Regions from separate parts of the Flavobacterium frigidimaris genome, predicted to be linked through region 3. Evidence: riboswitches for the same ligand, from Rfam matches in the RefSeq annotation. Region 3 holds a riboswitch; each other region holds the start of a gene.

Region 1 (10,390 bases), on a different contig from region 3:
GCTGCAGGTTCCAACTGCGGTTAAAGCGGGCGTAATATTGTTGCTCCAAAATACTATAAGAGCTCTTTTTCCTCCGGCAACCAAAGCGTATAAACTAAAAAACACTATGAAGTAAAATACACAAGCGGCATAATAAACTCCCAAAGGCTTGGCATAAACACCGAATAACTGCGGTCCAAAAACCCCAACCTGATACGCAAAATAAGCACCCAAACCAATTGGTGCCAATTTCATAATCATATTCAAAAGCTGTTTCATGACTTCATTTCCTGAATCCAGAAAACTTCTAAAAGCACTTCCTTTTTCTCCCGAATGCAAACTTGCAAATCCAATTAAAAAAGAAAATATAATCAAAGCGAGCATACTTTTTCGGGACAATAATTCGAAGAAATCATTTACCGTAAGCAATTGCGCTATTTGATCTCCAATAGTTCCCGATTTTATATTTTCTATCGGAACTTTAGAAATGATGATATTTTGATGAATTGGAAAAAGATAAACGGCCAAAATCATTACGATGGCAGAAATCAGAATCGTTGCTAAAAAAACAACAATCATTACAAGGAATAACTTGCCTAATTTTTCTGTACGTTCTAAATTGGCAATTGAAGAAGCAATTGTAAAAAATATAAGTGGAATAATGGCTGTAAAAAGTAAGTTTAGGAAAATATCTCCGAGTGGTTTTATAACCAAGACATCTTTACCATAAAATAACCCTAAAATACTTCCGAGAATAATACCGCCTAGAAGTAATAAAATGCTGCTATAACTTTTGAGAAAATTGATTTTTTTAACCTCCATAATTTTTTAAAGTATTAGGATTTTCGGAAATGGAAACGTGAAATAAGAATCAATTAAATTACTCAAAAAAAGAGTTCAAAAACTATCTGATTTTTTTTTAATGCCACAGATTAAAATAATTTTAAATGATTTCCTGAATCTTTGAAAATCTGTGACCTGAGCGATAGCGAATAGAGGAAGTAAATCAGTAGCAAAAAATCATGAACGAATTTAACAAGCTACTCCTTTTCTAAAACAATCGTAGTAAAGTCCCGATCAACTAATTCTCCTGTTCTGGTTTTTACTTTTTCGGTTAAAGTCTCTTTGTATAAGATTTTGAAAGCTGTTTTTTGGACTAATTGCTCTACTTTTTCAGTGCTGTAAAGTTCAAATTCATATTTCGTAAACGGAAGCTGTTTCATGAAACTTTCTTCTGCAAAAGTGATACAGAAAACGCCATTTGGTTTTAAAACCCTGTATATTTCTGAAAGCAATTTTTCTGGTTCCTGCCAAAAATAAATAGTATTAACCGTGAATATTTTGTCTAAAAAGGCATCCTGAAACGGAACTGCGTTTCCGTCATAAACCGAAAAGAAAGCTTGTTTTTGAGAGACAAAATTTCTGTTGATCTGGCGCGCTTCCTGAAACATTAATTCAGACATTTCGAGTCCGTAGTATTTTAAGTTTTCAGCTTGTTCGAATATAAATTCGACATGTCCCGCATTTCCATGACCTAATTCTAAAATAGAATTTCCACTTTTTATATTTAAATTTTGAATAGAATGATGCGTCATGTTGATGTTGGTTTCATGCATCATGTTGGCCATTTCTATCCCTTTTTCTCCTGTTGGATGTTTTAACTGAGCCGCGATTGCTTGTAATTCTTCTTTTTCCATAAAACTAAAATTAAATTCCAATTAATCCCGAAGCCTCGGGACCAAATTCCAAACTTGTTTGTCATTGCGAGGAACGAAGCAACCACACTAGAGTTTAAAAGCAATGTTTGTCATTCCGACGGAGGAGAATCCCCACAAGAAACTCCGCCAACAAAATCGACAATCTTTGTCGAGCTACTTGCGGGGATTCCTCGTTCCTCGGAATGACATACTGTAAGTTATTACAGTTTGTTTAAGCTAAACTCTTAAAAAATCTGACTCGCGATCTGGCGAATATTCTCAGATTTACCCATTGAATAATAATGCAAAACCGGAACTCCTGCTGCTTTTAGTTCAAGAGATTGCTGAATCGCCCACTCGATTCCGACTTGTTTGATTTCAGCATTATTTTTACATTTATCGACAGCATCAATTAAATCTTCTGGTAAATCGATTCTGAAAATCTGTGGTAAAATCTGTAAGTGTCTTTGAACAGCAATAGGTTTAATTCCAGGAATAATCGGAATTGTGATACCTATTTCTCTTGCTTTTTTGACAAACTCAAAATATTTAGCATTGTCAAAAAACATCTGCGTTACTACATAATCAGCACCTGCATCAACTTTTTCTTTTAATCGCTTTAAATCAGATTGTAATGAAGGAGATTCTAAATGCTTCTCCGGATATCCCGCAACACCAATACAAAAATCGGCTTTATTGTCGGCATCCATAACTTCATGAAGGTATTTTCCACAATTTAAATTATTGATTTGTTTTACCAAATCTATAGCAAAATGGTTACCTCCAACTTTAGGAACAAAAGATTGTTCGTCTTTCATGGCATCGCCACGAAGCGCCATTACATTAGTAATTCCCAAATATTGACAATCAACCAACATGTATTCTGTTTCTTCCTGTGTGAAGCCTCCGCAAAGCAAATGCGGTACAGTATCTACATTGTATTTATGTTTTATAGAAGCGCAGATTCCAAGCGTTCCCGGACGCATACGAGTCAATTTCTTATCTAAAAGTCCGTTTCCTTTATCAATATAAATATACTCTTCGCGAGAAGTCGTTACATCAATAAACGGCGGTTTAAACTCCATTAACGGATCAATATTATCGTATAATTCCTGAATGCTTTTCCCTTTTTGAGGCGGAATAAGTTCAAATGAGAATAAGGTATTTCCTTTGGCGTTTTCTATATGTTCTGTTACTTTCATTATTAAGTCTTAAAGTTGTAAAGTCTAAAGTCTAAAGTCTTTCCTTTCGGACTTTATGACTTTCGACTAATTTAATCTGCTATATTAGGGTTTAACCATTTTGATGCGTATTCAGTGGAGACGCTGCGTCGTTTGGCGTAATCTACTACCTGATCTTCTTTTATTTTTCCGAGTCCGAAATACCTGCTTTTTGGATTTCCGAAATAATATCCCGAAACAGAAGAAGCTGGCCACATCGCCATGCTTTCTGTCAACGTTACTCCAATTTCTTCGGCTACATTTAAAAGTTTCCAAATCGTTGGTTTCTCCAGGTGATCAGGACAAGCCGGATATCCTGGCGCCGGACGAATTCCCTTATAAGTTTCTTTAATCAATTCTTCGTTTGTTAAAGATTCTTCTCTATCATAACCCCAGAAATCTTTACGTACTCTTTCGTGAAGATATTCGGCGAAAGCCTCAGCAAAACGATCGGCCAATGCCTTAACCATAATCGAATTATAATCATCCAAATCCTTCTCAAATTCAGCCGCCCATTCGTCTACACCAAAACCGGTTGTCACACAAAAAGCTCCCATATAATCTTCTATTCCGCTTTCTTTTGGAAGAATAAAATCAGACAATGCGATATTCGGAGCGCCTTTTGTTTTTTGTGATTGCTGACGAAGCGTTAAGAATTTCTCTAAAACTTTTCCGTTTTCATCACGCAATTCGATATCGTCATCATCAACCTGATTCGCAGGAAAAATGCCGTAAATACCTTTTGCTTGTAGTTTTTTCTCAGCCAAAATTACTTTAAGCATCGCCTGAGCATCTGCAAAAAGAGAAGTTGCTTCTTTACCCACAACCTCATCCGTTAAAATTGCAGGATATTTTCCGTGCAATTCCCACGTCTGAAAAAATGGCGTCCAGTCGATATACGGAACCAGAACATCCAGATCAACCTCAACGGTTTGTTTTCCAATAAATTTTGGTTTTGTTGGAGTGTATTCGCTCCAGTCTAATTGCATTTTATTTTTACGGGCATCTTCAATACTTAAGAAGTTTTTATCTCTCGAACGATTTAAAAACGTTTCTCTAAACGAATCGTATTCTGCACGAATATCGCTTGCATATATTTTACGGTTATGATCCAATAGATTTCCTGCCACTGTCACGGCGCGCGAAGCATCGTTTACGTGAATTACAGTTTCTCTATATTGTGGCGCAATTTTCACGGCGGTATGCGCACGCGAAGTTGTTGCACCTCCAATCATAATCGGAATTTTAATTCCTTGTTTGTCTAATTCTTTGGCCAGATAAACCATTTCATCAAGCGAAGGCGTGATCAGTCCGCTTAGTCCAATAATATCAACATTATGTTCAATCGCAGCCGCAATAATTTTTTCCGGAGGCACCATAACGCCAAGATCTACAATCTCGTAGTTATTACAAGCCAAAACCACCGAAACAATATTTTTACCAATATCGTGAACATCACCTTTTACAGTCGCCATCAGGATTTTCCCGTTTCCTTGTTTGTCTCCGGCTTGTTTGCTGGCTTCAATATAAGGCAATAAATAAGCAACGGCTTTTTTCATTACACGTGCCGATTTTACAACCTGAGGCAGGAACATTTTTCCGCTTCCAAATAAATCTCCAACCACATTCATTCCCGTCATCAAATTGATTTCGATAACTTCAATAGGTTTTACAGCCGCTAAACGCGCTTCTTCAACATCTTCTTCAATAAAAGCATCAACTCCTTTTACTAATGAATGCGTAATTCTCTCCTGAACCGTTCCTAAACGCCATTCCTGAATCGCTTTTTCATCTGATTTTACTTCGCCTTTTACGTTTTCAGCAAAATCCAAAAGTCGTTCTGTTGCATCGTCGCGTCTATTTAAAATTACGTCTTCAACGTGCTCTAATAAATCTTTTGGAATATCATCGTAAATCGAAAGCATTTCCGGATTCACGATTCCCATCGTCATCCCGTTCTTGATCGCGTGGTATAAAAACACCGAGTGCATCGCTTCACGAACATGATCGTTTCCTCTAAAAGAAAATGAAACGTTACTTACTCCACCACTAATATGTGCGTGAGGCAAATTATCTCTAACCCATTTTGTCCCTCTAAAAAAGTCCAAAGCATTTAAGCGATGTTCTTCCATTCCGGTTGCAACGGGGAAAATATTTAAATCGAAAATGATATCTTGCGGAGGAAAACCAACTTTGTTAACCAAAATATCATACGAACGCTGACAGATTTCGACTCTTCGGTCAAAATTATCCGCCTGACCTACTTCGTCAAAAGCCATAATAATAGCCGCAGCTCCGTATCGTTTGATTAATTTGGCGTGATGAATAAAGGCTTCTTCCCCTTCTTTCAGTGAAATCGAGTTGACAACACTTTTTCCCTGTACTACTTTAAGACCCGCTTCGATGATTTCCCATTTCGAGCTGTCGATCATAATCGGCACTCTCGAAATATCCGGTTCTGATGCAATTAAATTCAGGAATTTTGTCATTGCCTGAACCCCATCAAGCATTCCTTCATCCATATTAATATCGATGATTTGTGCTCCACCTTCTACTTGTTGTCTTGCAATATCAAGCGCCTCGTCATATTTCTCTTCCTTGATCAAGCGAAGGAATTTTCGCGAACCTGTTACATTCGTACGTTCCCCAACGTTTACAAAAACACTTTCGGGCGTAATAATCAATGGTTCTAATCCTGCTAATACAAGGTCTCTTCTTTTTTCTGCCATTTCTTTTTAAGTTACTAAGATCCTGAGATTCTAAGGTTCTGAGTTTTTTTTCTTTGTTTTTCCTGCAAGGTTTTCGAAACCTTGCAGGTATGTTTATTTTTTATTCTAAACCCTATCAGAATCGATAGGTTTAAAAGCTTTAATTCTTAAATATTTTGGGCGTGTTCGCCGAAAAAGGCGAACCGGGCTATCCGTTACAAGTCCTCGACCAATTTCGTTATCACTGCATTGGTCTGCGGGCTTTTCACTTCTATCCCTCACGCAGTATCGGTTTCATAAGATGATTTATGATTTTCCGAAATTTTAATTATATTTTTCTTTTGCTGGCGCGAGCGTCCCGCTCGTGCACATTCCAACTATAAATTTTAAACTCTAATAATAATTTTCTTTGTGGGCACGAGCTGGAAGCTCGCGCTAGCAAATGGGCTCCTACGGAGCTATTATTTGGATCGCTTATCATTTCAACGGTATAAATTCCGTTGCTACCAAAATTTCGTTCCTCCGGAACTTTTTTAAAGAGATTTTCACTCTATGTTTCCTTTAATGTTTTCAAAACCTTAAAAGTTTGTTATTAATTTTTAATCAATAAAAACATGTTTTTCAAACCCTCCGTAAAACACTTTTTCTATCCAGTTCCTAAATTCTAAATTGGTCGTGATATGATATATTTTACCATTACTTTCTATTTTAAATTTTTCGTTATTGTCAATCTTGCTTTTAATACTTTTTAATTGAGACACACAATATAAATATGGACTCATGGTATCATACCAATTAGAGTTTAAAAATGCGTTAAAAACTTCTCCATTTTCTGAATACACTACATGCTCTGCTTTTTCCATTAAATAGTTTAAACTTTAAAATCAACCACTAAATTTAAACCTACAAGGTTTCTAAAACCATGCAGGAAATGAAAATCATTATGCCAATACCGGTGCCACACGTGGCTTATAATCCTTCGCAACCTCAGCAATCAATCGAATATGATCCGGAGTTGTTCCGCAACAACCACCAATTATATTGATTAAATTATCGTCTAAATATTCTTTGATTAAAGCCTGAGTTTGTTCTGGTGTTTCATCATATTGTCCGAACGCGTTTGGCAAACCTGCATTTGGGTGTGCCGAAACATTGAATTGTGTATGCTGTGATAATGTTTTTAAATACGGTTTTAACAAATCGGCTCCAAGAGCACAGTTGAAACCTACGCTTAATAACGGAATATGGGATACTGAAATAAGAAAAGCTTCAACCGTTTGCCCGGAAAGTGTTCTTCCTGAAGCATCGGTAATCGTTCCTGAAACCATGATTGGAATATCAAGATTACGTTCGTCTTTTACTTCTTCAATGGCGAAAAGTGCTGCTTTTGCGTTTAACGTATCAAAGATTGTTTCTACTAAAAGTAAATCACATCCGCCATCCATTAACGCTTCTACTTGTTGTTTGTACGCAATTCGCAAATCATCAAAAGTTACAGCTCTGTAACCCGGATCGTTTACATCTGGCGACATACTTGCTGTTCTGTTTGTCGGTCCGATGGATCCGGCAACGAAACGTGGTTTGTCTGGATTTTTAGCTGTAAATTCATCTGCTACTGCACGCGCAATTTTAGCCGATTCGTAGTTTAATTCGTAAACCAAATCTTCCAGGAAATAGTCGGCCATACCGATCGTAGTTCCTGAAAAAGTATTGGTTTCGACAATGTCTGCGCCAGCATCAAAATACGCTGCGTGAACATCGCGGATCGCTTGTGGTTGTGTTATGGATAGTAAATCGTTGTTTCCTTTTAACGGATGTGGAAAATCTTTGAAACGCTCTCCCCTGAAATCTTCTTCTGAGAAATTATAGCGTTGCAGCATTGTTCCCATTGCCCCGTCAAGGATTAGTATATTTTTTTTAATTGCTTCCTGAATAGTTATTGCCATTTCTTTTGTCTTTTAGCTACTAAGGTGCTGAGGCACTAAGATGCTAAGTTTTTTATTCTATTATTTAAAACATACCTAACAGGTTTTGAAAACCTGTTAGGATACGCGTTTTGATTCACATTGATTCCAAAAATTCACTATTGTTGGCTAATTAGCCCCGATTGAAGTGGAAATCCTTTTGTCCACCCCGGCGGACAAAAGATTGCAACGAAAAGCGGGAACGATGTTGGCATAAATGCGCCAATAATTCGCTCATTAAACTGTGAATTCAGTAAAATAATATTGTAAGGTTGTCAGGAAAAGTTGAGGAAATACTTTATGTATTTGTGTTATCTATCTTTAATACTATGAATTAGTGTAAAGTAGAATTTAGCACCTTCTTTATGATAAAGGGTTGCTAAGGTTTCATCGGGTCTATCCCTCCGCCTTTCGTGATAACTTTCAATAAATTTAGGAACGGTGCAAAGGTATGAAATAGCGTTGCGACTTGCAAGTTTTTTTTTGAAGGTTCTGAGAGACTGAGTTGCTAAGGTTCTAAGGATTTTTTTAAAGGTGCTGAGATGCTAAGATGCTAAGGTACTAAGTTTTGTTTTTGTTTTTCAAATATAGCCCGCGGTTTCGACCACGGGGAACGTATTGTGACAATTCGTTTGTGTTGTGATCATGTATATTGATTATACGTTGTGTCTATACGTTGCACTCCAGTGGTTGAAACTACTGGCTATGTTAAATACCTAAAATAAAATTGTTTAGAACCTTCGTTAATTCAAATAGTACCTTTTTTATTAAAGCTCCAGCGGAGCATTATGTTTATAGATAAAATTTATAGGTTTAACAAAAGCTCCAGCGGAGCGATATGTTATTTATAAATAATTATATGTCGCCTCGCTGGGGCTCTTTCAATACGGCATAATTAATTCTATAAATATTCCATCCCTACAGGATTAATTAAAACCAACTATTATTATTTAACAAAGCTCCAGCGGACACAATGTTTATAGCAAAAAAATTCACGTTTGACCAGAACTCCAGCGGAGCGATATGATATTTATAAATAATTATATGTCTCCCCGCTGGGGCTCTTTCAATACGGCATCATTAATTCTATAAACATATCATCCCTACAGGATTAATTAAAACCAACTACTATTATTTAACAAAGCTCCAACGGAGCACAATGTTTATAGCAAAAAAATTCACGTTTGACCAGAACTCCAGCGGAGCGATATGATATTTATAAATAATTATATGTCGCCCCGCTGGGGCTCTTTCAATACGGCATCATTAATTCTATAAACATGTCATCCCTACAGGATTAATTAAAACCAACTACTATTATTTAACAAAGCTCCAGCGGAGCACAATGTTTATAGCAAAAAAATTCACGTTTGACCAGAGCTCCAGCGGAGCGATATGTTATTTATAAATAATTATATGTCGCCTCGCTGGGGCTCTTTCAATACGGCATCATTAATTCTATAAACATTCCATCCCTACGGGATTAAAAAAAGCTCAAACTAAAGAGTTTGAGCTTTCCTATATAAAAAATCTTAGTACCTCAGTACCTTAGAACCTTAGCCCCTCAAATTAAACAATCGCTTTCACAACTGCCTTAGGTGCTTCTTTACGTGTTCCGTCGAAACCGTCTACTCCAGAAACTGTGGTATATTTCAATACATATTTTTTACCTGGATTGATGATTTGGTATGCCGCCTGACACATCAAAGTTGCTTCGTGGAAACCACAAAGAATCAATTTTAATTTTCCTGGGTAAGTGTTTACGTCTCCAATGGCGAAGATTCCCGGAATATTAGTCTGGTAATCTAATGCATTGTTTACTTTGATCGCATTTTTCTCGATATCTAATCCCCAGTCTGCGATTGGTCCTAATTTTGGAGTCAATCCGAAAAGTGGAATGAAGAAATCGGTTTCGATTTTACGGTGTGCTCCGTTTTCTTCGATATCTAATGATTCAACGTGTTCAGCACCGTTGATTCCGATTACTTCTGCAGGCGTAATTAATTTAATTTTTCCGGCAGTTTTTAATTCCTGTACTTTTTCTACAGAATCAAGAGCTCCTCTAAATTCATTTCTTCTGTGGATCAAAGTTACTTCTGAAGCTACATTAGACAAAAAGATACTCCAGTCTAATGCTGAATCTCCTCCTCCGGCAATTACAACTCTTTTATCTCTGAATTTCTCCGGATTTTTGATGAAGTATTTTACTCCTTTATCTTCATAAAACTCGATATCTTCAATAAGTGGCTTGCGGGGCTCAAAACTTCCTAAACCTCCTGCGATAGCGATAACCGGCGCATGAAATTTAGTCCCTTTATTTGATGTTACAATAAAACTTCCATCTTCTTGCTTGTCGATTGTTTCAGCTCTTTCTCCTAATGTATAACCTGGTTCAAACTGCTTAATTTGTTCTTGTAAGTTATCAATTAAATCTCCTGCTAAAACTTCTGGAAAACCAGGGATATCATAAATAGGCTTTTTTGGATACAATTCTGAAAGTTGCCCTCCTGCTTGTGGTAAAGCATCTAAAATATGACATTTTAATTTCAATAGTCCTGCCTCGAAAACGGCAAATAAACCTGTTGGTCCTGCTCCAATTATAAGTATATCTGTTTTAATCATTATGTTGTTGTTTATAATCATTCTTAATAATACAAAGAAACGAATAATTTATTCTTCTGCCAATGATTTTTATCATTGATTTCTTTGTGTAATTTTCCATCGGGTTAAAACCCGACGCTACAATATAATTTGTCCCTCCGGGACTTTTTGTTATTCTTTATTTTTTAATGAATTGGTTATCTCATTCATTCTTTTAACCT
Region 2 (10,390 bases), on a different contig from region 3:
ATTGCATAAAATGACTGAGTGGATATACCGTACAGGTTGGATTTTATCTAATGATGCAGGTCGACCTAAAACATTGCCGAATGTACAATTAGAGCGATAACGAATTTTATAGATTTGTTTTATTTGTATTGAAAATAAGACGCGGATGAAACAGATTCGCTTTGCGAAAACGCGGATAAAAACGGATTTTTTCCTTTCTTTATATTCTATTTTAAGCAGAATATAAAATAAAATCCGTTTTCATCCGCGTCTTTACGAAGTAAATCCGTTTCATCCGCGTTCAAATAAACACACAGAGTTCAAAATCCACTAAAAATAAAAGAGGCTGTCTAAATAAATAGACAGCCTCTTTTTGTATATAAATGTCAGATTGAATTACAATCCAAATTCAGATTTTACTTTGTCAACAAAATCAAGTTTTTCCCAGGTAAACAATTCAACAGTAACTGTTTTTACATGTCCTCCAGGAGCAGAAAAAGTTTTAGTTACTACTTCTGGTGTACGTCCCATATGTCCGTAAGCAGCAGTTTCGCTATAAATAGGATTTCTTAATTTCAAACGTTGCTCGATAAAGTAAGGGCGCATATCAAAAATAGCTTCTACTTTTTTAGCGATTTCACCGTTTGTTAAGTTTACTTTAGAGGTTCCGTAAGTATCAATAAAAATACCCATTGGTTCAGCAACTCCAATTGCATATGAAACCTGTACTAAGATTTCGTCAGCAACACCTGCAGCAACTAAGTTTTTAGCGATATGACGTGTAGCATAAGCAGCACTTCTGTCTACTTTACTTGGATCTTTTCCAGAGAAAGCACCACCACCGTGAGCTCCTTTTCCACCGTAAGTATCAACAATGATTTTTCTTCCTGTTAAACCAGTATCTCCGTGAGGTCCTCCAATAACGAATTTTCCTGTTGGGTTAATATGGTAGTTGATTTTATCATTAAATAAATGCGCGTGAGCCGGATTTTTAGCAATGATTCTTGGAATCAAAATTTCGATAATATCTTTTTTGATTTTAGCCAACATTGTAGCTTCTTCATCAAAATCATCGTGTTGCGTCGAGATTACAATCGCATCAATACGAGTTGGTTTGTTATCGTCGCTATATTCTAAAGTTACTTGCGATTTAGCATCAGGACGTAAATAAGTGATTTCTTTGTTTTCACGTCTTAAGATGGCTAACTCTTGTAATAATTTATGAGATAAATCAAGTGCCAATGGCATGAAGTTTTCAGTTTCGTTAGTTGCGTAACCAAACATCATTCCCTGATCACCCGCACCTTGCTCTTCTGGCTTAGCTCTGTCTACACCTTGATTAATATCAGCAGATTGTTCGTGAATTGCTGATAAAATTCCACAAGAATTTGCTTCAAACATGTACTCGCTTTTTGTATATCCAATTTTACGGATTACCTCGCGTGCAATTTGCTGAACATCAAGATAGGTATTCGATTTTACTTCACCAGCCAAAATTACCTGACCAGTTGTAACTAAAGTTTCACATGCTACTTTTGAGTCAGCATCAAATGCCAAGAAGTTATCAATTAATGCATCCGAAATTTGATCTGCAACTTTGTCTGGATGCCCTTCACTAACAGATTCTGACGTAAATAAATAAGCCATAATAATTTATTAAATTAAAATTAAGTGAGGAAAAAAATTGCTTAAAAAGGGCTAAAGGAGAAAGTCTGCTTTAGCATTTTTTACTGCCGAAATTTATCTTTCAGCATTCATAACGAACCGTTTCATTATGAAGAGGTTGCAATCAGTTCAAATTTTTCCTCTGTATTCGGGTGCAAAAGTACAAAACCATTTTGATTTGCAAATTAAAGTTCAACTTTTTTTATTTTTATAAGCAGAAATTTAACATAAACATACTAATCTGATAGGGTAATGGAAATTATTTTGTAATTTGTTTGGCCGAGTAAAAAATAGTTCTCACATTTGCATCATCAAAATAAAAGAAAAAATGAAATTAACAGTTTGCAATATGTCTTGTATGATGCCGGAGCCTTCCGCAGAGACACTATTGTAGTTTATTTTCAAACTTAATATATAGACCTCTGCGTAATGGCAGAGGTTTTTTTTTGTTCGAAAGTAAAATGAAAACCAAAATTTTTATTACATCTAATTACTTGATATTGTTGGGGTAATAAAATTTTAATGTTAAATATCAATATTTAATTTGGTGGTTCAATAAATACTTATTACATTTACTCTATCGAATTAGTCGAGTTTAAAAAAAGGAATTAATTTTAAATAAAATAAAAATGAAAACAATAGCAAGAACAAATATGATGTGTTGTAGTGTGATGCAAATGTGCATCCAACCTTGCTGTTGCCAAAAGTAAAAGATACAATCTTTGTTATAGTTAAACTATAAGCCCTTTTGGTCGCCATCCGAAAGGGCTTTTTTTATTTTCAACACTTTAAAATTTAAAATCATGAATACATTAGATATAAATACAATCGCATTTCAGTACTTATTGAGAACAGAATCTCAAAAAAATAATAATAAATCTGCAGAACCAACAAGTGAAACCCTAAAGTATAATCCGGAACATTATATAAAAGGTCAAAAATCTTTATTATTTCATATGTATAATCTTGAAGAAGAAGATTTATACGTTTAAAACAATATCAAATTACAATATATCATATTAACAATATTTAAAAATTAAGAAATCATGAGTACACAAAAATTTGCAACAAACGCATTACACGCAGGACACGACGTAACTAAAAACGGAAGCACCAGAGCAGTGCCAATTTATCAGACATCATCGTATGTTTTTAATAGTGCAGATCACGCAGCCAATCTATTTGGTCTTGCTGAAGCTGGGTTTATCTATACGAGATTAAATAATCCAACAAATGATGTTTTAGAACAACGGCTTGCAGCGCTTGAGGGCGGAATTGCGGCTGTTGTTACGGCATCAGGAGCATCGGCAATTGCTACTACTTTTTTGACTTTGCTAAAAGCAGGCGATCATATTGTAGCGTCAAATAGTTTATATGGAGGAACATATAATTTATTGAAAGTGACTTTGCCTCGTTTAGGAATTACAACAACATTTGTAGATCCTTCAAAACCAGAAAATTTCACTAAGGCGGCAAAAGAAAATACGAGAGCTTTCTTCGTGGAGTCATTGGGGAATCCAAAATTGGATGTATTGGATTTGAAAGCAATTTCGAAGGAAGCTAAAAACTTCAAAGTACCTTTTATTGTTGATAATACGGTTGCCACTTCTTATTTGCTAAAACCAATTGAGCACGGAGCCAACATCGTTATTCATTCCTTAACTAAATATATTGCCGGAAACGGAACTTCACTAGGAGGTGCCATTATCGATGCCGGAACTTTTGACTGGTCAAACGGGAAATTTCCTGAATTTACAGAGCCTTCTGCAGGATATCATGGTTTAATATTCCACGAAGCTTTAGGAAATGCAGCTTTTATTGCAAAAGCAAGAATTGAAGGATTACGCGATTTTGGTTCGGCTTTGAGCCCGTTTAATGCTTTTCAAATCATTCAGGGATTAGAAACATTGCCAATCCGAATTAAAAAACACAGCGAAAATGCTTTGGCTTTGGCCCAATGGTTAGAGCAACAAGATGAGGTCGTTTGGGTGAATTATCCTGGCTTAAAATCGAATAAATATTATAATCTGGCACAGGAATACTTACCTGAAGGTCAAAGCGGAATTATCACTTTTGGATTAAAAGGTGGTTTTGATGCGGCTAAAAAAGTAGTTGATGAAACGAAATTATTCTCTTTACTAGCAAACATAGGCGATACAAAATCATTAATTATTCATCCGGCAAGTACAACGCATCAGCAATTATCTGATGAGGAGCAATTGGAAACAGGAGTTTCAAAAGATTTGGTCCGACTTTCTGTGGGAATTGAAGATATCGAAGATCTGATCGCGGATTTACAAACTGTTTTTGCCAGCGTGACGCAATCGCAATACAGTATTAATAAAAATTAGAATTAGGTTTTTTTGTTTTTTGTTTGAAAAATTGCCTTTAGCAATGTGGTGTTGCTAGAGGTGATTTTTTATGATAAAAAACTTAGCATAAATTTTTTGAACGATATAAGTCATATTTAGTAGAGACGCACAGCAGTGCTTCTAACATAATACAGGTTTAGTAGAGGCGCAGCATGCGTCTAATTATAAAATTGATTATTAAATGAACTTATATGACTTATATGGTTCAAAATTTAACACCAACACATAAAATTATGTCTAAGCTTAAAATAAATATTATCCTTTTTGGAATTGGGAATATCGGAAGTACTTTAATCAATCAGATTATAGAAAGCCAGGAATTTTTTCTTCAGAGTAAAAATATTGATTTTCATTTTCCGATTATCACCAATTCTACTGTTGCTTTTTTCGAGAAAGAAGGCGTTGGATATGCCTGGGAAACCAATTTTAGAGAATTGGCTGTTCCTTTTAAAGTAAAAGATATCGTAGAATTTGCGAAAGAAAATGAATTCGAGAATCTGATTGCAGTTGATGCAACGGCCAGCGACGAATTGATTGGTCATTATAATACGTTGATTGAAAACGGATTTAATATTGTAGCAGTAAATAAAAAAGCCAATACACTACCAATTGATCTTTATAAAGAGATCCGTGAGAATCTTAAAAAGTATGATAAGGAGTTTCTATATGAAACTTCAGTTGATACTGGATTTCCGGTTTTGCAGACTTTGAGGGATCTATATTATTCAGGAGAAAAAATAACAAAGATTCGTGGCGTTTTCTCTGATAATCTGAGTTATGTTTTTAACCGATTTTCTGCAGAAGAAGCTTCTTTCTCCTCTATATTAAAAGATGCCAGTTTGTTAGGTTTGATGCGTTCTACTTTTAAAGAAGATTTGTCAGGAAATGATACCGCCAGAAAATTACTGATTTTGACAAGGGAAATTGGAAAAGATTTTGAATTATCAGATATAAAAATTAATTCTCTTATTAAGGAAGAACATTTAGAGAAAAACGGAATCCTTAATAAAGAAGCAATTGACAGATCCTTTAAAATTGCAAAAATTACTCAGGCAGACCATCATGTATTAAGATATGTTGGTGAATTTGATGTGGAGCGAAATTTATTAGAAGTCAAATTAGTTTCAGAGCCGGTTTCATCTGCAATAGGCCAATTGAAAGGTTCCGATTCGATTTTTGAGATTTACACGCAATCTTATGCTAATGTTCCAATTGTCATTCAGAGTGCTTCACCGTGCAAACAAGCAATTTCAAGAGGAATTATTACTGATATATTAAAAGTGTCAGAAAAAATTAAAAATAAAGAGGCAGTCTGGCTTTAAAAACTAACGCTGAATTTATTTTGAAAGTTCTTTGATAAACTGATTTGTGGAGATATTACAAGAGTAAAGCTTTGTTTTGTAGGTTTTTACTTTGTTTTTATAAAACAAAACTTTTGTAAGATGTTTTATATCGTTAAAAAGCGCTTTTTCGTCGTTTTTTTGTCTTAATTTACTTAAAATAATTTGTGTATTTAAAATAATATTTGCATATTTGTTAAACCCAAAAGCTACTGAATCAATGAACTTAAATGTCTATAAAATGTTTTGCGCCATTTCGGTTAATACCGTTGGGATGTCTTTTGCTTAAATTGTAAGAAAACAACAATATTATACGCAAAGCCTCCCAATAATTTTAGGAGGCTTTTTAATTTTATATGAAAATGCAAGAATTTAAAATAACAAATAAATCACAGATGAATAAATCCCTACAGATGAACAAGATGTTCACTGTCGCATTTATTTGCGTATGCGTCTGTTGATTCCAAAAGAATATATAAGTTTAAAAAACTTAAACCCTTTTGGTACACTAATCCAAAAGGGTTTTTTTATTCCATCCGGCTGGCTTAACACAATAGTAAACGAATAATAAAGATAATAATACACAAACTAAACTAAACTTAAATATCATGAGCACATTAAACTACTTATCAAAGACATTTTCAACATTGAAAAACAGAAGTAAAAGGAACAATCCTCCGCCGAAAAACGAATTGATCCATCCAAGATTCGGAATAACTGAAACGGATAAAAAAACAGATAAAAAAGAACCGAATTCTTTATTGTTTTTGATGTATTCAAAAGAAAATGAAACGCTTTTTATCTAAATCGAAAAGTATCATAAAATAGGGGAAAACCTGCTTAATTTTACTGGGCTTTTAGTTCGGTAAATTTTTGCGTGTAATAAGTTTTAGTTTGAATTATATTTATGAAATTGATGAATCAGTTTAGATAAAATTTGTTTGTTTAAGAAAATAGTAGTTAATTTGCACCTTTAAGTTCAAAAACGTATTGAAATGTTATAAAGAAAGGACGAGGGATTAGACCCGATGAATCCTTAGCAACCCTTCGGTAAAGCGAAGAAGGTGCTGCATTCTACCACGCCCAAACGTGGAAAGATAACAACAAGAATTTTTCTAGTTTCACTCTAGACTTTTCTTTCTAATATTTCCAGATACAAATCAATAATACAACAGATTTGAAAATTGGAAAATATACCAAACCCCATTAGCATACAAAATTTCACCACCGAAAATGGTGCACTTTATCGTTCGTTACCTTTAAGTTTTACCATTTCCGGTTTGCCATTACATAGCGCGCCTATTGTTTTGGTTAATCATGCTTTGACAGGAAACGCTCAGGTGACCGGCGAAAATGGTTGGTGGAACGACTTAATTGGAGAAGGAAAAACAATTGACACCAATAGATATACCATACTGGCATTTAATGTTCCGGGTAACGGAACAGATTCTTTTTTAATTGAAAATTACCAGGATTTTACGACCAGAGATATTGCCCGAATTTTTATTAAAGGACTTGAAAGCTTGGCTATTAATCAGGTTCATACTATTATTGGGGGTTCTGTTGGTGGAGGAGTTGCCTGGGAAATGTTGGCTTTAGAATCTAACATCACTCAAAATTTGATACCCATTGCAACCGACTGGAAATCGACGGACTGGATGATTGCGAATTGTTTTTTACAGGAACAAATCCTGAACAATTCATCAAAGCCAATTGAGGACGCAAGGATTCATGCTATGTTGTGTTACAGGTCTCCAGAATCATTTAAAGAAAAATTTCAACGTACGGTCAATGAAAATCTTTCCATTTTTAATATAGAAAGCTGGTTGGCACATCACGGAGATAAATTGCAAAAGAGATATCAATTAGCTTCTTATAAATTGATGAATCAATTGCTTAAAACCATAGATATTACAAGAAATAGTGCCGATTTTGAAACTTTAATGTCAAGAACAAATGCAGCGATTCATATTATCGGAATCAATTCGGATTTGTTTTTTACTGCCAGAGAAAATAAAGAAACCTATCAGGAATTAAAAAAGTTTAAAGAAAATGTTTTTTACAGCGAAATTGATTCGGTTCACGGACATGACGCTTTTTTAATCGAGTACAAACAATTAGATCATTTACTTGCCGATATATTTAAGGCAGAAACAATAGCAAAATAAAATGAAAATATTAAAATTTGGAGGTAAATCATTATCAAACGGAGAAGGACTTAATAAAGTTATTTCGATTATTTTAGATAAAGTAAACCAAGGAGAAAAAATCGCCGTTGTAGTTTCAGCACGAGGAAATGCGACAGATGAACTGGAAGACATTTTAAGAATTGCTGCTAAAAACGGAAATTATAAGCCGTTATTAGAAAGCTTTAAGGCATATCAGACATCCGATTATCCACAAGTTGATTTATCAGAAGAATTTAATATTTTAGATAAACTTTTTGAAGGTGTAAGTCTGATAGGTGATTATAGTAATAAAATCAAAGATCAGATTTTGTCTAAAGGAGAATTGCTTTCGGCTAAATTATTGACTTCAATTTTAATTGAAAAAGGTATTCCTGCAAATTTTGTGGATACCAGAGAATTGCTTAAAACGGACTCAAAATTTGGCGATGCACAACCATTAGAGCAACTTTCTAAGAAAAATGTAGTTAACTATTTCAAGCTTCATAACGGTTCAACAGTAAATATTGTTACAGGTTTCATAGGTTCAAACAATAACAATGATACAACTACATTAGGAAGAAACGGAAGTAACTATACCGCTTCGTTAATTGCTAATTATTTAGATGCCGAAGAACTTCAAAACTTTACACACGTAGACGGAATTTACACTGCAAATCCTGATTTGGTCGCCGATGCTAAAAAGATTGAATATCTGTCTTTTAACGAAGCAAATGAGCTGGCTAATTTTGGTGCAACAATTCTTCATGCTAAAACCATTATTCCGTTATTGGAAAAAAATATTCCGCTTCGTATTTTAAATACATTCAATCATGAAAACCGCGGAACTTTAATTACCTCAGATTCTGCTAAAGAAGGTATTAAAACGCTTTCTGTTTTAGAAAATGTTTCGCTGGTAAATCTTGAAGGACGCGGATTACTTGGAAAAGCGGGAGTTGATGCCCGAATTTTTAAAGTTATGGGAGATCATAACATCAGCGTAAGTATTATTTCGCAAGGTTCTTCAGAAAGAGGAATTGGTCTTGTTGTAGCGACAGATAAGGCAACTACAGCAATGGTCGAACTGGAAAAAGAGTTTGAAAATGACTTTTATTCTAAAGATGTCAATCAGATCACGGTTACTGATAATGTTTCTGTAATTTCTATCATTGGTCAGGATTTGAGTACTTTTCATAAACCTTACACGGCATTAATCAAAAACAAAATAGTTCCAATTTTATTCAACAATACTGTTACGGGTAAAAACGTGAGTTTGGTGGTTAAAAAATCAGAACTGAATAAGGCTTTAAATGTAATTCACGGAGAGATTTTTGGAGTTTCTAAAAAAATTAATATCGCCATTATTGGTCATGGTTTGGTAGGTGGAACTTTAATCAATCAGATTTTAGAATCGGCTTCATCCATTGAAAAAAGAAAAGATGTAAGACTGAATGTTTTTGCTATTGCCAATTCTAAAAAATTACTTTTAAACAAAAATGGCGTAACTTCAGACTGGAAAAATGATATTCAGAATAAAGGCGAGCAATACACTATTAATGACATTATTGCTTACGCAAATGAACATCATTTAGAAAACTTAATCGCAATTGATAATACGGCGAGTGCTTCTTTCGTAGAGAACTATATTCCACTTGTAGAAAGCAGTTTTGATTTGATTTCTTCTAATAAAGTAGCCAATACATTAAGTTATGGTTTTTATAAAGAACTGAGAAAATCTCTTGCTGAAAACCAAAAGAATTATTTGTACGAAACGAATGTTGGTGCAGGATTACCGTTAATAGATACTATAAAATTATTACACCTTTCAGGAGAAAATATTACGAAGATTAAAGGAGTTTTCTCTGGAACATTAAGTTATTTATTTAATAATTTTTCTGCAAAAGACGCTCCATTTAGCGAAATTTTGAAAGAAGCAATTGATAACGGATACACAGAACCAGACCCACGCGAGGATTTATGCGGAAATGATGTGGGAAGAAAATTATTGATTTTAGCCAGAGAATTGGACTTACAAAATGAGTTTGAAGAGATCTCAATTCAGAATTTGATTCCGGAGCATTTAAGAGAAGGAAATGTGTCTGATTTCTTGACTAAACTAAAAGAATTTGACCCAATTTACGATAAAATAAAAGCAGATCAAAAGCCAAATCACGTATTAAGATACATTGGTGAATTGTCTGGAGATTTGCAAAACGATAAAGGAAATTTAGAAGTGAAATTAGTTTCAGTTCCTTCAGATACGGCGTTAGGCGGATTAAAAGGCTCTGATTCTTTCTTCGAAATTTATACAGAATCTTACGGAGATCGTCCAATTGTAATTCAGGGAGCCGGTGCAGGTTCTGCAGTTACAGCGAGAGGCGTTTTTGGAGATATTTTAAGATTGTCTGATAAAGGATAATATCGATTTTAGATTTTAGAGTTCTGATTTTAGATTGTTGAACTCGAACAACAAAACAAAAAACAAAAAAAATGAAAGTAACCTTAAACAGAGTAAACGACGCGTTTCATTTCAAACTAAAAAATGAAAGAGGTCATGTAGTTGATGTTGATAGCAGAGCCGAATTTGGCGGAAGCGATTTAGGTGCAAGTCCGATGGAATTAGTATTGATGGGTGTTGCAGGATGCAGTGCAATTGATATGATTTCAATTTTAAAGAAACAACGTCAGGAAATAACATCCTTTAACGCTGAGGTTGAAGGCGAGCGCGTTCAAATTGGAGAAGCGAAACCTTTTAAAGAAATCGATGTGGTGTTTTATTTAGAAGGCGACATCAATCCTGAAAAAGCAAAACGCGCTGCAGAACTTTCTTTTGAGAAATATTGTTCCGTTGCCAAAACAGTTGAGCCAA
Region 3 (10,390 bases):
ATGGTATTTCATTAATCGTAAGTAGTCAAAGACCTTCAGAATTATCAAAAACAGTTTTATCACAATGTAATTCATTTATCATTCATCGCTTACAAAATCCAGAAGATCAAAAATATATAAGAGGACTCGTTTCTAGTGCTAATGCAGATATTTTAGAACAACTACCCGTTATTCCACAACAACATGCAATTATCACAGGTGATTGTGTTCGAGCTCCAATTCAAGTTAGAATTGATGATGTTCATCCAACACCCAACAGTCATAATCCAAAATATATTGAAAGTTGGTTGGCTTCGAGTACAATACCATATGAGGCAACAGTTAATAAATGGATAGGAAATTCACAATCAGCGGAATAATATTTTTTTTAAAATAAAAATAATAAATCTACTTAACAGCGCAGAAATGTATCTGAAATTGAACTGATCTACAAAACAAAAGTAAAAAACTCCGAAAGACTACAAATCTAATCTTCAAAAAATGCATACAAACTAGCTCTTTCATCTGGGACATTAGAATAGAAATTCTAGGACAGTTTAACCCCCGAATTTAATACGGAATGATATTTATTTTCTTTAAATCATCCACAAAATGGTTCGGAAATTGTCCCGTTAGGGCTACTAAAACAAAAGCTTCAGAGAAATCTGAAGTTTTTTTGTTTTTTAATTTCATTGAAAGTCTAATTTGTTACGTTCACGAACTTGATACTCGCGTTAGCGGGAAATTTAGTAAAATGGGGAATTACACATAGACAAAAAATTATTGAATCTCTTAAATAATAAATTCATAACCTTTCAGGTTTAACCCTATTTAAACATTTAATCCAACTTAAACCATTCATTTACTTCTTCGGCTATAGTTTCTTTAATTTCAGCATTTTCAAATTCATTTGTTATTGAATTATATTCGTAATCTTTCTGCCATTTTTTATAATGTAAAGACACTTGTTCAATTGCATCGCAAACAAAATTCAGTTCATTATTAGTCATAATCGGATGCAGTGATAAACGTACCCAGCCCGGTTTATTTATTTGATTTTTCTCTAAAAGTTCGTTTGTAATTATTGCTGATTTCTTTTCGTTTATATTAAATAAATAATGCGCATAAGTACTTGCACATGACTAGCCGCCGCGAACCTGAATCCCGAAACGGTCATTTAAAAGCCTTACGATTAAATTATAGTGAATATCTTCAATTACAAAAGAAACACAGCCGATTCTTTCCGTTTTTAAATCTCCTAAAATTGACAAACCTTTTACTTTTTGAAGTCTTGAAAAACAAAGAGCAAGCAGTTCTTTTTCTCTGTTTTTGATGTTTGAAACTCCCATCTTGTCTTTTAATTCTAAAGCTAAAGCAGCTCTTATTACTTGTAGAAAGCCTGGTGTTCCGCCATCTTCTCTAACTTCTATGACCTCGCTATAACAATATCTGCCTAACGGATTTGTCCATCTTACATTTCCACCGCCCGGATTATCGGGAAAATCTGCTTTGTATAATTTTTCATTAAAAACCAAAACGCCGCAAGTTCCCGGGCCGCCTAAGAATTTGTGAGGAGAAAAGAAAATGGCATCTAATTGCTGTTCCGAATCTTTTGGGTGCATATCGATTTTGACATACGGTGCCGAAGCTGCAAAATCAACAAAACAAAGTCCGCCGTTTTGATGCATGATTTTGGCCAATTCATGATAAGGCGTAATAATTCCTGTAACATTTGAACAAGCTGTAAATGAGCCTATCTTTAAGCTTCTGTCAGCATATTTTTTAATTTCTTCGGAAAGAATATTGGGATCCACTAAATTATTTTCATCTGGTGGTAAAATCACAACATCAGCATTTGTTTCATACCACGAAACCTGATTGGAATGATGCTCCATATGTGTAATAAAAACAACTGGTGTATCGTTTTCATCATCTTTTCGTAAACGCATAATGCGATGTAATTTTGACAAAGCAGCCGTCATTCCGGTTCCGGTTGTTACTAAAACATCAGAATCATTTGCGTTTACTGACTTTTTAATTATATCTCTCGCATATTGATAAGCATAAGTTGAAGTCTTTCCTGTCTGACTAGAAAGTGAATGCGTATTGGCAATCATTGGTCCAATTTTATTGAGCATAATATCTTCAATTGGTGCGTATAATCTTCCGCTGGCAACCCAATCTGCATAAAGCAGGTTTTGCTTTCCATAAACCGATTTAAAGCGGTGATCTACTCCTACTGTATTTTCTCTAAATTTAGAGAAGTAACACTCCAATTCTATTGGTTTTGTTGTCTCAATAGCATTCATTTCCTTTATCATTTTAATAACTAAATTTATTGTTGTTTTAATTTTTCGAAGAATTAAAAAGTTTAGAGCAGCTGATTATTCTCATACTATTAATTTGCCTGCCCTAATAGCGATTTAAGTGTAGTTTGCAATTCTTCTCCGTGAAGATTTTTCGCTACGATTATTCCTTTTGAATCGACTAAATAATTCCCCGGAATGGCTCTTACTCCATATAATTTGGCAATGGCGCTGTTCCAGAAAAGTAAATCAGAAACATGTAACCAAGTCAAATTATCATCCTGAATTCCTTTAATCCAATTTTCTTTCTTTTTATCCAAAGAAACGCCTATGATGTTAAAACCTTTGTCGTGATACTCTTTATAAGCCGCAACGATATTTGGATTTTCTCTTCGGCAAGGTCCGCACCAAGAAGCCCAAAAATCAACTAGAGTATAACCTTTTAAATTTTCAGAAAGACGTACTGGTTTACCCTGCGGATCATTAGCTGTGAAATCAGGGGCTTTTTTACCAACCGCTAATCCGTCCAAAACAGTAACCAGCTCTTTTAGTTCTTTTACGTAAGTGGTGCTTTGCAGATTTTTATCGAGCAATGCAATGTTTTGAGTTATTTGTTCCGGCGTTAATCTATACGACCAGTTTCTGTACAATACATAAGCCGAAACTATAGATTTAGGGTTTTCAGTAATGAATTTACTGATTTCTACATCTTTTGATTTTTTATAGGCTTCGAATAAATTCTGAGATTCAGAGCCTTCAACTATAGAACTTGTATAATATTTCTTTGGACTTAATTTTACTGTAATTGACGTTTTTTCAAGGAAAATATACAATGGAGACTCTTCTGTGTTTACACTTAATCCGTATAATTCGGGTGTTTTAACTTTAGTTTTAAAACTAAAATTTCCATCTTTTACTTTTACCGAATCGATTGTCGTAAACATTTTATTGTGGAATTTTTGCAAATACACATATTGCGCAACTGTATCTGTAACAGTTCCTTTTAACTGTAAATTACTTTCTTGCGCCTGAGTTTGTGAAACTCCAAGAAATAAAGCAAAACCTAATAGTATTTTTTTCATTTTATTTTGATTTTAAGTTGATCATGTGATTTTTTATTTTAGTTTAATATTGGGCAAAAGAATTCCTTTAGGCCATTGAAAAAGGCTTTCGGTAGATGGTATTTAAAAAGAAATGAGAGAGAGAATTAATGCTTTCGCATTCGGAAACCTGCAAGACTATATTCTTCGAAGATTGAATTCAAAAGTTCGTTACTGTCGTGTAAAAAATGCAGTTTGGTTTTCATTTTAAAAAATAAATAATTTCAACAATGATGACCTTATTCAGATTTAAGCAAATCTTTCTTATCTGTCCGCTACAGCGGAAGGATTTAGCACCTTATTCGGTAACAGGTTGCTAAGACGTCAATGGGCCTACTCCCTCAGTCTTTCTGGATAAGTATCATTCAGAATTTTTCTGTGAAACAAATATATACATAAATTCTATAGAACTAATATAGTTTAAAGTTTTTTTTGGATTTTATATTTCAAAAATTTAAATTAAAAAAACAGGACAGCAGAATTTTTGGAGTTCATACCTTAAAGTGGACATAGAAAACAAAATCTTTGGCGTTAAAACAAGAAAACGCATAAACAAAAAAAATACTTTAAAATATTTTGCTAATTACATTTACAGAAATTAACTGTACAGTATTGAGTAGAATAAAATGTATTTGAGGTACAAGTAAGATACAATTTAAAGAATTACTATTAGAAACATAATCAAAACAATTTTATAACACAGGCCTAAAATTTTAGTATTTAAAAGTTTTGTGGCATAATCATGGCGCAATGTAATTTATAAAACTAAAATTCCAGCAAAACAAAGGTTTGACAAGCTTAGGTTCGAAACTTTTAGAAAAACATTAATTTCTTCATTGGGTTTAAAACATGGGTTCGGAATGATACTGCTCTATAAAAAATTAGTACTCTGTTTTTGTGCAAAATTGAGGAATACCGAAAACTATTCCCATTTATAACTAATACTATATATATTGGCTCTTATCCTTAAAAAGGATTCTAACAGCTACAATAATTATCAATGGTACAGCAATACCCAATATCAAAAGGCCAAAATACTGATAATAGTCCTTGATGTAGTCATTTTGGTCTGCTAAAAAAATAAATGAAGTTTTCATTTCATTTTGTGTAATCAAATAGGAATTTGAAAAATTGTTTCCCCAATGCAGGCCTATGGGCAGTAATATGCTTCCAGATCGATTAAGTGCATTGGAAAAGATGAGTATTGCAAAAAAATAATTTGATAATTGAAAAGGGAAATTCCACATATTACCCGAGATATCATGCATACTCATGAAAACAATAGATGTTAATAAGACTGCAAAGATACTCCCGCCAATTTGTTTAGCTTTATAAAACCCGTAACCCATGATGTAAAACTGCTGTACAATCACAGTAGGAAGCACAGTTACCAATGCAATCGATAAAGCTTTTATATTTGGAGAATAGTGTATTTGAAAGTTTCCACCTTTAATAATAACCTGAATGCAGAGGTTAAAAAAAACAAAACAAATTCCTAAAAGAAAACCCATCAGAATTTTATTCACCGGCTTATGGCTTTTATCTATTCCAAGATAATTGAGGGATAAACCTTCCGATTTGAACATCATCCAATTTGCAAGAATAACTAATATACATCCTAAAGGTAAAAATGAAAACAATTGGCTGTCTACTAAACCACTTAGAAAAAGTGACAAAGCGATTAAGCATGCAAAAATCAGGAGCTGTTTTAGTTTTGGTAATCTTGCTTTCATAATTATAGCTTTTTTTCTTCAAAACTATTAATTTTAACCTCGATTTATCAGTTACAATTAAAATGTCATCTCAAATGTCGTCAAATGCCGTTAAAGAATTTATAGATTTTGCAGCTTATAATAAGCAGGATATTGCTGGGATGGTAAAGCGTGAAAGATTAAAAAGAAAATTGACACAAAAGGAACTCGCTGAACTCTCAGGTATAACTATTCGTGCCGTTCAGCGAATAGAAAACGCAATCGTTATGCCGAGAAGATATACATTGAATGCTTTATTTGAACATATTGATGTCCCGTTAGAATTTATAAAAAAGAAAGCACTTTCTTCTGACGAAAAAGAAGCAGTTGTAAAACCTTCAAGAATTTCAAAATTGATCTTAACTTTTGGCATTCCTGTTTTACTTGTAATTGGCTGCTATGCCTATATCCTTCAATCACCTACATTTCCCGAAAATGCATTTGAAATGTGCGTATTGATTTTCTGTATGAGTTTTATTTATTTCATACTATTACTAAAAATTTGGAAATAAAAATTCATATGAAATACATTATGCTATTGCACCTAAAAAGAACTATAATTGAGGACTGACAGTCTAATATCATTACAATAATATAGAAGTTATTAGTATAATACGTTATCTTTACTAATAATTAATTTTTTTAGAGTGACCCTATAGGTGACCTTGTTCTTAAATAGTCTGTGAAAGCCCATCATTATTGGGATTAAAGTAAGGTTTGCGGAGCCTCTTTCTCCGCTGAAGGCTAAAAAAGAGACTTTTCAAAGTTTTCAAAAAAGGCCAAAAAGAGCGGTAAACCCTGCAAATCAAACGATTTGCAGGGTTTTTTCTTTTATACCGCTTTTCAATATTTATAAAATCGAACAAAAACTTTGTGGCGCATTCGTGGCGCATTTTCAAAGTTCAAAGTTGCGCCACAAAATTTCATCTTAAGTCCCGATATCAACTAAACCATCACTACTTGAAGTAACCTTTCCTTTAAGTACAGTCTGACAATCTGTGCGGGCTTCTCCAGCAAAAATATTAATACTCAAAAATAAAAACAACAATAGCATCTTGCCTTGCATTGTCATAAATATGTTATTAATTCTCATAAATATAATATTTAATGGTTAAGAAAATCATGTGATAAAACAGCAGGAAAATATTTAATTTTCTCTTTATTAATTGTTTTTGCGTTTGTCATATTTAAATTGGTTTTTTGGTTACTTAGTTAATTTATTCTGCACAGCATACAACAAATAGAAATGGTATATAATGAATAGCCTTTCCAATAATTGATTGTATTGATGAATACAAATGAAGGTTAATTTTTCAGCTCCACTAATAGAATATTTTACTATTTAAATGGACTATATTCTTATTTATGATTTAACATCAAAAAATTGTTGCTATTTTTATATATAATAAAAAAATACCCTTAATTATCCTATAAATCAGAAATTATGTTTTACGAAAGTATTCTGAATTCGGCACCAACATTCTGATAAAAACTGATGCTACCATTTCCAATTCTATAATTAATTTCAATTTTACAAATAAAAAAACTGGCTGCAGATTCTAATTTCCACAGCCAGTTAAAAACTAATTAATAAAACTCAGGTAACATTTTTTTAGTAAGTAAAAGTTTTTATATAATCTAATACCTTTTCAAATTCGTGTCATATTAGAAAATAAAAATTATATCAATATTAATAGCCAGGATTCTGCCATTGTGCTTTTTGTGAATCTGACAAATTTGAACCATCATCATTTAGCAATCCATCAATAAATGATTGTGGAATTGGACGGAGTTCATGTTTATGCGCTGTTATATTGGTTGCTTCGGCATTGAACGCTTTTGCACGTTTGATTAATGTTCCAGTACGAGAAAGTGTTTCCCAACGTTGCCATTCACCTAGTAATTCACGTGTATATTCATTAAGAATAAAATTTAACGCACGATCATATTCACTTGCTGCTCCAATTTTGCTAAGAATAGCCTCATCTTCACTAGGCAAACTCGCTGGAAAAGATGTTAATCTCAAATCTGATGCTGCCGTCGTAACAGGCACAGTTGGATTTGACAAATAATATGTGTTCATATCTAAATTTGAAGCCGTATAGTTTGTTGCTGCGGTTCCAGTATTTAATGCATTATTTTTAAACGCCTGAGAACCGTCACTGTAAAATGATCTATTTTCTCCGTTTTTCCATTGCGCTCTGGCTCTGACAACATTTATATCTTGCATTGCCAGACCGTATTTTTGTAATCGAACATAACATTCTGCTCGTACAAGATAAGTTTCAGCAAGACGTGCTATAATCACATCGCGATGTGCATCCGCTTTTTCAGCGGTTCTTGAACCATCATCTGTCTTATTAATTCCGGCAAAGAAATTACAAATAGGTTGATTTTTAAATGTTGGAGCAACATAGGTTCCCTTTTGATACAAAACTAAAGAATTAGGTACAAATTGCCCTTTGACAGCCGTTAGGGCACCAGCTGTTGCAGTTTGTCTTTTTCCTGTAGTCCATTCCGGTAAACGACCAGCCTGATCTTTCCATGTCGGATTTTGAATGGTAGCTCCAAATTTAGCATTATCATAAGTATTGTCATTCTGCGTATTTAGAATCATTACAATTGCAGGGTCTCCAATTTTGACACCTGCACTGGCAGTTACCACAGTGTTCGCGCCATAAACCGTTTTAAAAGTCTTCCACATTCTTGCATCATTAATGTGATCATAAACAGCATAAGAATATTCAGTTGGACGACAACGCTGGAAATCCATACCGCCAATCCATACTCCTCGCTTTACCCAACCTCCAGAAAAACTAGAAAATTGAGGTGTAAAATAGTTATATGTACGATTTCCGAAACGACCTACAGTTGTTGGATCACCATTATGTCCTGCTGCCATCAATATTTCATTAAGCTGTTCATTTGGACAGTCAATACCGGTCCAGTTTGCATACAGGTCGCTATAATTATTAGTTAATGCCCCGCGAGCTGTAATTGCGTAACTACAGGCATCGATAGCTTCTTGAAGATCTGTCTCTTTATATTTACTATTCCATGCATCGTTACGCTCTGAAACACGAAACAACAAAGCTTTAGCTAAAAAGTGCGCTGCTGTTGCCTTAGTCCAGGTAATTCCTTTTCCATAAGTGTATACTTCCCCTTCAAAAAGTTTATATGCGTTACGTAAGTCAGATATACTCTGCTCCCAAGCCTGTTCATCCGTAGCACGTGTAAAATTACGAACAACGCCAACGGCAGGTTTTGTTTGAAGAGGAACTCCTCCATATTGAGCAGTAAGTTTATAGTAATTAAAACCCCTCAAAAAATAAGCATGCGCCAAACAACGATTACGAATTTTAAGATCATCTATCTTATCCGCATTTGCTATTATCGTGTTACAAGATGCAATACCATAATACATTTCATCCCACAAATCTGATGGTAACGTAGCATTTGCATTAGCCGCTCCAGTTGCTATTGTTGCTCCGGCAGGTCCTAAACGATTATCATACGTATTCCACATTTCATTAGTAAGATCATTCGCATTGGTGAATTCGTCAGTACCATAAAGTGTAGTTCCATAAGACCACTCTGAACCAAAATGCCATCTAATATTCCCATATAGTGAAACTGTCAAAGCCTGGAGGCCTTCAGATGTTTCGAAATATTGAGTCGAATATTGAGTGGTCAACTCTTCATCAAGAAAGTCTTTCGAGCAAGACGAAAATGCTAAAGCCAAAATGGCAAATAGGCCGATTCCGATATTTTTTATTTTATTCATTTTTATATTTTTAAATTTTATTTCATTAATTCGTTTAAGAAAAATAATTACTAAAATCCAACTTCAACTCCCATAACGAAGCTACGGTTGAAATAGGTTGAATTAGCATCAAAATCATACCAATCTAATGATTGATAGATACTGCCGGGATTTACTGCTTGCACATAGAGTTTCATGTTAGCTAACCCTAATTTGTTTGCGTAGTCTTTATCAAAATTATACCCTAACGAAATATTACGAATTTTCACAAATGATGCTTTTTGAAAGCCTAGAAGACTTGAGAATTGGTCGGCTGAACCTGAAGTAGCCTGTCCGAGAATTGGTTTTTGGAATTCTGCGTTTGGGTTCTCAGGAGTCCAGTAATTTACTTCACGTTGATTCGAATGAGCCGTCAAAGCTTCTCCTCCTAATGCAGACATATAGCCCATTCGCCCATACAAATTGAATCCAACTTCAATACCTTTATAACTGAAGTTGTTATTCCATCCCATCGTCCAATGTGGACTACTATTTCCTAAAACTACACGATCCTTTGCATCCATTTTATAATCTCCATTTTGATCTTTAGGATGAACATTACCTGGCGTAAATTTGTAACCATTTGCATTCCATTTCGCCATCTCAGCAAGGTCCTCAGGTGTATTTTGCCACATTCCCTGATTATCGTAACCGTAACGAACAGTTAATGAATTACCTATAAACCACGCGTTGTCAATCATATCATTTTTACCATAAGCTAACTCATCTATTTGATCTTTTTGCCACGCACCATTTAAATTAGATTCCCATGTAAAACCGCCAGCAGTCTCAATTGGTATGAAATTTAGCGTAACTTCTATCCCTTTATTGCTCGTTTTTCCAATATTTGCGGTCGTAGAAGGAAACCCAGTCAGTGTTGGAATTTTCACTTCCATTAGTAAATCACTTGTAAATGATCTATAAGTATCAATAGAACCACTAAACCTGTTTTTAAAGAAACTAAAATCTATTCCAAGGTTATATTGCGTCGTTTTTTCCCATCCAAGTTCAGGATTTGCCATCGTCAGCTGATCTTTTGTGTAATAAGGTTCATTTGTAGTATATCCGATTTGATTACCCATTCCGTTAAATGGAAGATAAAAAGATGTAATATTTCCTTTCGTTTGATAAGGATCAACTGATGAATTACCTGTAGTTCCAAAACCTATACGAAGCTTTAGATTTTCAAGCCAATTAACATCTTTTAAAAACGTTTCATTTTTGATACGCCAAGCCAATGCTGCTGATGGGAAAAAATCCCATTTGTAACCTTCTGCCAATTGTGATGCTCCATCCCAACGTCCGGAAATTGTCAATAAATAACGATTGTCAAATCCATAATTAGCACGAATCATATAAGAACTTAGCTGACGCTCAGTAATAGAAGAGCTCATGGCTGCGCCATTAGCTGCATTTGTAATATCCACACTTCCCATTGCATTCCATAATGAT

Evidence for each region. A riboswitch is a leader RNA that binds a small molecule or an ion and turns the genes downstream of it on or off. The one in region 3 is predicted to bind S-adenosylmethionine.
Region 1: it holds a riboswitch for S-adenosylmethionine, as region 3 does, so the genes downstream of both, B0A65_RS08305 (homocysteine S-methyltransferase family protein) here and B0A65_RS18155 (TlpA disulfide reductase family protein) in region 3, are expected to answer to the same signal.
Region 2: it holds a riboswitch for S-adenosylmethionine, as region 3 does, so the genes downstream of both, B0A65_RS08225 (alpha/beta fold hydrolase) here and B0A65_RS18155 (TlpA disulfide reductase family protein) in region 3, are expected to answer to the same signal.

What each region holds. Positions count from the first base shown of each region.
Region 1 is NZ_MUGV01000015.1:169,191-179,580, reverse strand. Features, by position in the region: gene B0A65_RS08330 (dicarboxylate/amino acid:cation symporter) at 1-801, opposite strand, end outside; gene B0A65_RS08325 (class I SAM-dependent methyltransferase) at 1,020-1,676, opposite strand; gene metF (methylenetetrahydrofolate reductase [NAD(P)H]) at 1,922-2,878, opposite strand; gene metH (methionine synthase) at 2,950-5,625, opposite strand; gene B0A65_RS08310 (hypothetical protein) at 6,204-6,467, opposite strand; gene B0A65_RS08305 (homocysteine S-methyltransferase family protein) at 6,546-7,550, opposite strand; SAM riboswitch class I at 7,877-7,991, opposite strand; gene B0A65_RS08300 (NAD(P)/FAD-dependent oxidoreductase) at 9,138-10,190, opposite strand; gene B0A65_RS08295 (precorrin-2 dehydrogenase/sirohydrochlorin ferrochelatase family protein) at 10,341-10,390, opposite strand, start outside.
Region 2 is NZ_MUGV01000015.1:146,610-156,999, forward strand. Features, by position in the region: gene B0A65_RS08195 (M28 family peptidase) at 1-100, shown strand, start outside; gene metK (methionine adenosyltransferase) at 376-1,626, opposite strand; gene B0A65_RS08205 (hypothetical protein) at 2,448-2,636, shown strand; gene B0A65_RS08210 (O-acetylhomoserine aminocarboxypropyltransferase/cysteine synthase family protein) at 2,691-3,995, shown strand; gene B0A65_RS08215 (homoserine dehydrogenase family protein) at 4,250-5,338, shown strand; gene B0A65_RS08220 (hypothetical protein) at 5,965-6,162, shown strand; SAM riboswitch class I at 6,352-6,460, shown strand; gene B0A65_RS08225 (alpha/beta fold hydrolase) at 6,541-7,524, shown strand; gene thrA (bifunctional aspartate kinase/homoserine dehydrogenase I) at 7,526-9,940, shown strand; gene B0A65_RS08235 (OsmC family protein) at 10,012-10,390, shown strand, end outside.
Region 3 is NZ_MUGV01000034.1:27,667-38,056, forward strand. Features, by position in the region: gene B0A65_RS18145 (ATP-binding protein) at 1-359, shown strand, start outside; gene B0A65_RS23625 (hypothetical protein) at 550-672, opposite strand; partial or broken gene B0A65_RS18150 (aminotransferase class V-fold PLP-dependent enzyme) at 819-2,300, opposite strand; gene B0A65_RS18155 (TlpA disulfide reductase family protein) at 2,378-3,367, opposite strand; SAM riboswitch class I at 3,647-3,746, opposite strand; gene B0A65_RS18160 (CPBP family intramembrane glutamic endopeptidase) at 4,330-5,118, opposite strand; gene B0A65_RS18165 (helix-turn-helix domain-containing protein) at 5,193-5,648, shown strand; gene B0A65_RS23325 (hypothetical protein) at 6,065-6,208, opposite strand; gene B0A65_RS18170 (RagB/SusD family nutrient uptake outer membrane protein) at 6,827-8,920, opposite strand; gene B0A65_RS18175 (SusC/RagA family TonB-linked outer membrane protein) at 8,971-10,390, opposite strand, start outside.